DNA from 2 places in the Exiguobacterium sp. s7 genome. Region 2 is predicted to be linked to the other one. Evidence: riboswitches for the same ligand, from Rfam matches in the RefSeq annotation. Region 2 holds a riboswitch; the other holds the start of a gene.

Region 1 (3,416 bases), on a different contig from region 2:
CCTGTGTTCAGTTTTTTGCAGGAAAACGAACGTTGGGTTGTGTCGTTCGACGAGCGGACTTGCCTGCAACCACAAGTCCATATTATATGATAGATATCACAGCGAAATTTCGCAAATACTTTTTATTTTTTTTACTGGCGTGCAGGGGGATGCGTCTTCCTGAGCGAAATCGGGTAAAAGGTATTAATGAAAGTCGAAGGTGGAAACTGATATGCTCACATCACTCCAACAATGGATTATCCAACTGATTGAATGGCTGCAAGAGCTTCCGGGAGGCCCATGGGCAGGACTAGGGGCGCCGTTCCTTGAGGCGATCTTTCCATTTCTTCCGCTCGTCCTCATCATTTCGGCGAACGCGGCCACGTATGGGTTCTTGCTCGGGACGTTATTGTCTTGGGTCGGTAGTTTACTAGGGACGATTCTTGTCTTTACAGCCGTCCGTTACGTATTCCGTAAACCGATGACACGGTGGCTCGAAAAACATAAACAAGGGGTATATTGGCTGGAACGCATCAACCATATGAGCCCGATCTCGCTTGGGTTTTTATATTCGCTCCCGTTCATCCCGGTCAGTTTGATCACATACTTACTTGCCCTCATTCAAATGCCGCTTCGGACATTCATCATGGCGGCGGGGTTCGGGAAACTGCTTGTCGTCTTGATTTTTTCGGTCATTGGTGACCAGTGGGAAGAGTTTATTCAAAGTCCGTTCCGCTTATCGATGCTTGGACTGTTACTGTTTGTTCTTTGGGCGATCAGCCGTGGCCTCGAGGAATTGCTCAAGCGGCGCGCCTTCAAAAAACGCAACGAACAACTTCAACGTGAACGTGAAACGAAACGTCAAACGACCCTTCGAAGCTAGTGCTTCAAAGGGTCGTTTTGGTCAGGCGCGCTTTTTGAAACGCGGGAAGTTAAAGACGATGGCCAGCCCTCCGCAAATGAAGAGCAGGAATGGATAGAACATATACGGGACGAGCGCTGGTGACGCCGTATTCGTCAATTCGGCGGCGATGAGCAGCTGTGCCCCATAAGGCAACAGGCCTTGGACGCCACACGAGAAGATGTCGAGCACACTCGCTGATTTCTTTCGCTCGATGTCATACGTGTCGGCGATATTGGCGGCGAGCGGACCGGCCACGAGAATCGAGATCGTGTTGTTCGCCGTCGCAACGTTCGTCGCGCTGACGAGCCCGGCGATGCTCCATTCGGCACCGGCACGTTTTTGAATCCGCGACGTGAGCGCGTCACGCAAGTAAGTGAGCCCGCCGTTATGCGAGATGAGTCCGACGAGTCCGCCCATGAGGAGCGTCAAGAGCGAAATCTCGGCCATACCCATCATCCCGTCTGCCATAGCCGTGACGTATGAAGTGACAGCCAAACTCCCATCGATCAAACCGATGATGCCGGTCAAGGCAATCCCGCCAAGCAAAACGAGAATGACGTTCAACCCGGTCAAGGCGAGAGCGATGACGGCGAGGTATGGAATGAGTTTATACCATTCGAACGCGGCTGCATCGACAGTCGATTCTCCACTCGATAACACCGATAAGAGGACGATTGTGATAAGGGCGGCCGGGAGGACAATCCAAAAGTTGGTTCGGAATTTGTCACGCATATTGGTACGCTGGGTCCGGACGGCAGCGATTGTCGTGTCCGAGATGAACGACAAGTTGTCCCCGAACATGGCACCACCGACGACGGCAGCCGCCGCGATGGCGATATTGACGACACTTTCTTCGTGGATACCGAGCGCGATCGGGGCGAGGGCGGCAATCGTGCCCGTCGACGTTCCCATCGCCATCGAGATGAAAGCCGCGATGACGAATAAACCGCTCAGTAGAAGCGAGGACGGTAAAAATGTCAGCGCCGCATTGACGGTCGCGTCGATTGCGCCGATTGCTTCGGCGACACTCGAGAACACTCCGGCGAGCAAGAAGATGAAGACCATGATCAAAATGCCGGGGTTCCCCGCACCTTGGGCGACACGCTCGACCGTCTGAGTGACGCTGCCTTTCGTCATCATCGCCGCGACGATGACCGCGATCAACGCCGCGATCAGGACCGGGAATTTATAAAAGTCGTTATAGTAGATGCCTGCCCCGATAAAGAAGACGAGGAAGACGAGCAAAGGCAATAGTGCCCATTTGTTAGCTGTCGGTTGTTCCAATCGATTCACCTCATTCATAAAATAAAAAGAGAGCCTTCTGAAAAAAGGCTCTCTCTACAAGAAAACACTTTTTTCATCTTTCGAGCAGACTGCTCGCTGGATTTGGCACAGGTTACCCGCTGCCGAGACGTCACTGGGCCAGTCCCTCAGTCTCTCTTGATAAAAAAGTTGTGATATTTAATTATAAGACACGTTCCCTAACGTACCTGTTTCAAATCCGCTTGTCAATAGCAAACCCCCACGCGGTGAACGTGGGGGTGAGTCAGGTCGTTAAGAAATTGTAATGGGCGACGCGGTTGCGTCCGGCGTACTTCCCGCCGACGTAGAGGGCCCGGTCAGCGTTACGGATCGTATCGTCGAGGCGTTTGTCACCGAACGCCTGAATCGTGTCGACACCGATCGAAGCGGTGACGGGGATATCGATTCCGTCGACGTGGAACGGTTTGTTCTCGATTTGTTGCCGGATCCGTTCGGCGATCTCGATTGCCTGTTCGACATCGCAACGATTCAATAGCAAGATGAACTCTTCACCGCCGTAACGGGCGGCAAAATCTTCGGTGCGGAGTGCCTGGCGAATCCGCCGTCCAAACTCTTGGAGCACACTGTCCCCGACTTGATGTCCGTGCACATCGTTGATTTTTTTGAAAAAGTCGATGTCGAGCATCGCGACCGAAATCGGATACATCGAACCGTCCGAGATTTGTTGAATCCCGTATTCGTAAAACGCGCGTGCATTCGCGAGCAGCGTCAAGCTGTCGGTCCGACTTTCCGTGTAAAGACGGTCGCGCTCATGGCAACGGCTGATCGTCCGGTTGAACGACTTGAGAAGTTTGACGATTTCACGTTGGATGGTCGGGGGATACCCATAGACGTGTTCACCCGTCATGACGAGCCACGTGCGAATCCCTTCGATCTCCTCGGACCGAACCGAGATGAAACTATGATAGTCGTCGTCAAATTCGTTCGACAGTGGTGCGTCCCATTCGAAGCGCATCTCATATTCGACCGAGGCTTCGTTCGGATAAGCGTGATCGAGCAAATCGAACACGATGTGACGGTCAATCGGCTGACGCGTCTTCAAATCAAAGTACAGGGTACGGTCGAACAGTTTAAACTCGACGAACCCTTCGTCATAGTGATTGAGCCGCTCACATTGACTGAGAAACACTTCGATGGCTTGCGCCTCGCTCTGCGATAACGACACGGCTTCTTTTGCCTCATCATACTGTTCAATCAACGATTTAAAGGC
Region 2 (3,416 bases):
ATCGTGACGCCCACGCCTTCAACGCGGTATCGAGCTCGTCCGTCTGCCCTTCGGTTTGACCGAGTACGTGAGCGATGGCTTGTCGGAACGCACGAGCCCCGGCGGCTGCACCGTCCGGATGACCGTGAATGCCACCGCCGGCGTTGATGACGACATCCGTCCCGAAGTCCCGAATGATATCGGCGACGAGTCCCGGATGAATCCCCGCGGACGGGACCGGCAAAATCGGCTTCGACCAATGTGGTTCGGCACTCTGGTCACGAATCACGAACGCCTCGTCGCGCGGTGTCGCAAGTGAGCCGTACGGTGACGGGAAGAGCGTCAAATCGGCCCCGGCGAGGCGAGGGAGTTTACCGAGCAAAAGCGAATGACTGATTGATCCGGTCAAGGCGCCGGCAAAGGCCGGATGTGCCAAGATCGGGACGTGGATATCCGGATCGTTCGCGAGTTCGCGCAGTGCGTCGAGACCGTACGTATAGACGTTGAACAGGAGCGCCGTCGCACCGGCCTCGATGAGACGGAGCGCCTGGTCACGCAGACCGAACACGGGGCCGCTCAGCGTGATGGCGTACAGGACGCGTTTCCCGGTCGCCTCGAAGTGGGCTTGAATGACGTCCGCTCCGATCCGGGCCCGTTCAAGCGACGGGGTGAGCGGGTTGTCGTATAAAATCTCGTCGTCTTTGACGATATCGATGCCACCGGCGAACTGATCGCGGAGTTGCTGCTCGAGAAACGCGAGGTCACGGCCGATGACGCCTTTGAAGATGCTCATGACGAGCGGGCGATCCTGAACGCCGAGCAACTCACGAATCCCGTCGACACCGAACTTGGCGCCTTTGAAATCAGAGGCGAGCGTCTCCGGCAACGTCAAATCGATTAATCGGACCGAATCATCGAGGGACAGTTTCCCGAACGTCGTCGTCAAGATGGATGAAAAGTCAGGGCTGACATTATGTAACGGATAGCGGATTGTGAAGCGGCTCGTCGTGTCCGTATGTGTGGTTGATACGACCTCACCTCGGAACGCCTGTAACTGCTCTTGCTCTAAGTGAGGCAAGTCCGTCCATGTGCCGACGGTCAGCTCGAGGGCGATCTTGTTGGCGACGGTCGCGACCGCGTCCGTCCGTTTGATTTCATATGTGGCAGTGATACTCATATGGTTCCTCCTTCCAGGCAAACAAAAATGACCCCATGCCGAGGCAAGAGGTCATCATAAAAAAATGAACTCTTATCTCTCAGCTTACGCTGCAAGAATTAGCACCGTGCCATCTCTGGTCGGTTGCTGCGACATCATCGGGCTTGTCCCTCCGTCTGCTCTTGATAAGAATGTGATTTGAAGTTGTGAAATTTAATTGAATTTTTGCACAGAATCATCACGTCGTCAATTCCTTTTTTTCCAAAAAAAATATTTTGGAAAGTTGTTTCCATATATGCACAAAAAAAGACGGAGGTGCACCGAGAAAATGACGTTGACAATTGTGACGTCGAGTCCGTAATATTCAGCACATAAGTTCACCGAATCGAATAAACCACTCTTATCGCGAGTTGGCAGAGGGAATTGGCCCGATGACGCCGCAGCAACCGACCACTAGGCACGGTGCTACATCCACCAGACGAATGTCTGACAGATGAGAGGAACAACCAGTTTGGCTGTGCCTCTTTCTCGCGGAGAAAGGGGCTTTTTTTGTGGGCAACGTACAGGAAGGGGAAAACATCATGTCATATCAACCATTTACAGAACAGACCGTCGTCGAGCATGTGAAAACGTTGGGGTTAATCGAAGACGGAGGCATCACGCATTGCGAGGAGATCGGGGACGGCAATTTGAACCTCGTTTTCCGCATCCGACAAGGCGAAACGAGTCTCATCGTCAAACAAGCGCTCCCGTATGCGAAAGTCGTCGGCGAAAGTTGGCCACTCACACTTGAACGGGCGTGGATCGAGCAGTTGGCATTGCGCGAATTCGCCAACGTCGTCCCTCGTTTCGTTCCAATCGTGCTTGGTAGTGACCGCACGCTCGCCTACACGATTTTAGAGGACCTGTCAGATTTTGAGATCGTTCGGACAGGCTATTTGGAAGGGAAAACGTATCCTGAACTGGCCCGCCATGTTGGTGAATTTTTAGGCGAGACGCTGTTCGCGACGTCGGATTACGCGGCCGGACCGATTGCGAAGAAGCGGATTGAACGTGACTATTACAACCCAGAACTGTGTGACATCACCGAGAAACTCATCTTCACCGACCCGTTCAAAGACGCGGAGTCGAACAACATCGAGACGGCGCTGCGAGAAGATGTCGAACGCCTTTGGCAAGACCAAGCGCTCAAAGTCGAGGTGACGAAACTGAAAGTCGGCTTTGTCACGAAACATGAGGCACTCCTACACGGCGACCTACATACGGGGAGCATCTTCGCGACTCAACAAGAAACGAAGATTATCGATCCAGAGTTCGCGTTTTACGGACCGTTCGGCTTCGACCTCGGCCAAATCATCGCCCATTTGACGCTGTCGACGTTCCATGACCCGCTCAAACGCTTCGAGCGTTTCACGGACGTCTTGACGGTGTGGGAGACGTTTGAGAAGACGTTTCGGGCCAATTTTGAACGCGCCGTCGAGCCGTTCAACACGGACGGTTTCGTCGACGAGTTGTTGCGGACGATTTTCAGCGACACGATCGGCTACGCCGGTTGCGAACTCATTCGCCGTGCCGTCGGACTGGCCGGTGTCGCCGATCTCGAGACGTTGCCGGAAGCGACGCGGCTCGAACGAAAACGTGACGCGCTCTCCCTCGGGACGGCGCTCATTAAAGAACGCCACAGCGTCGAATCGATTGACGACTTGGTGACACTCCTGTCGGGGGTGCGCGTATGACGGTCCAAAACATCCGTTTCCATTCACAGACAGACGAACTCATCGTATTGGATCAGACGTTGTTGCCGCATGAAGAGCGGTACGTGACGATTGAGACGCTCGAACAGGCCGAACATGCCATCGAGACGCTCCAAGTCCGCGGCGCCCCGGCCATCGCATACTTCGGGGCGTTCGTCCTCGCCAAAGAGGCGGGCCGGTTAGTCGACGATCCGGACTTTACGCGTCGGCTCGACCTCGTCGGACGCCGCTTGATCGCGACCCGGCCGACGGCGGTCAATCTGCAAAACGTGATCGAATCGCTCCTTGATTTAAATGTCGGGGACGACTTCGAGGCGATTGCCGAGGAAATCAAACGCCGCGCCATCGCTTTGTACGACCGGGACGTCGATACGTACCGGGCCATCGGCGAGCATGCACTGACGGTGTTGCCGGCCGGGGGGAACGTGTTGACGATTTGCAACGCCGGTGCCATCGCGACATCGCGTTATGGGACGGCGCTCGCCCCGTTTTACGTTGGAAAAGAACGCGGTGTATCCTTCAACGTC

Evidence for each region. A riboswitch is a leader RNA that binds a small molecule or an ion and turns the genes downstream of it on or off. The one in region 2 is predicted to bind S-adenosylmethionine.
Region 1: another riboswitch for S-adenosylmethionine. It lies ahead of KNP79_RS06165 (Na+/H+ antiporter NhaC family protein); the one in region 2 lies ahead of mtnK (S-methyl-5-thioribose kinase).

Annotation. Positions count from the first base shown of each region.
Region 1 is NZ_JACSLO010000003.1:213,332-216,747, forward strand. It holds gene KNP79_RS06160 (TVP38/TMEM64 family protein) at 212-862, shown strand; gene KNP79_RS06165 (Na+/H+ antiporter NhaC family protein) at 884-2,185, opposite strand; SAM riboswitch class I at 2,238-2,333, opposite strand; gene KNP79_RS06170 (GGDEF domain-containing protein) at 2,430-3,416, opposite strand, start outside.
Region 2 is NZ_JACSLO010000017.1:7,581-10,996, forward strand. It holds gene KNP79_RS14350 (2-hydroxy-3-keto-5-methylthiopentenyl-1-phosphate phosphatase) at 1-2, opposite strand, end outside; gene KNP79_RS14355 (2,3-diketo-5-methylthiopentyl-1-phosphate enolase) at 1-1,156, opposite strand, end outside; SAM riboswitch class I at 1,226-1,327, opposite strand; SAM riboswitch class I at 1,533-1,635, shown strand; gene mtnK (S-methyl-5-thioribose kinase) at 1,717-2,871, shown strand; gene mtnA (S-methyl-5-thioribose-1-phosphate isomerase) at 2,868-3,416, shown strand, end outside.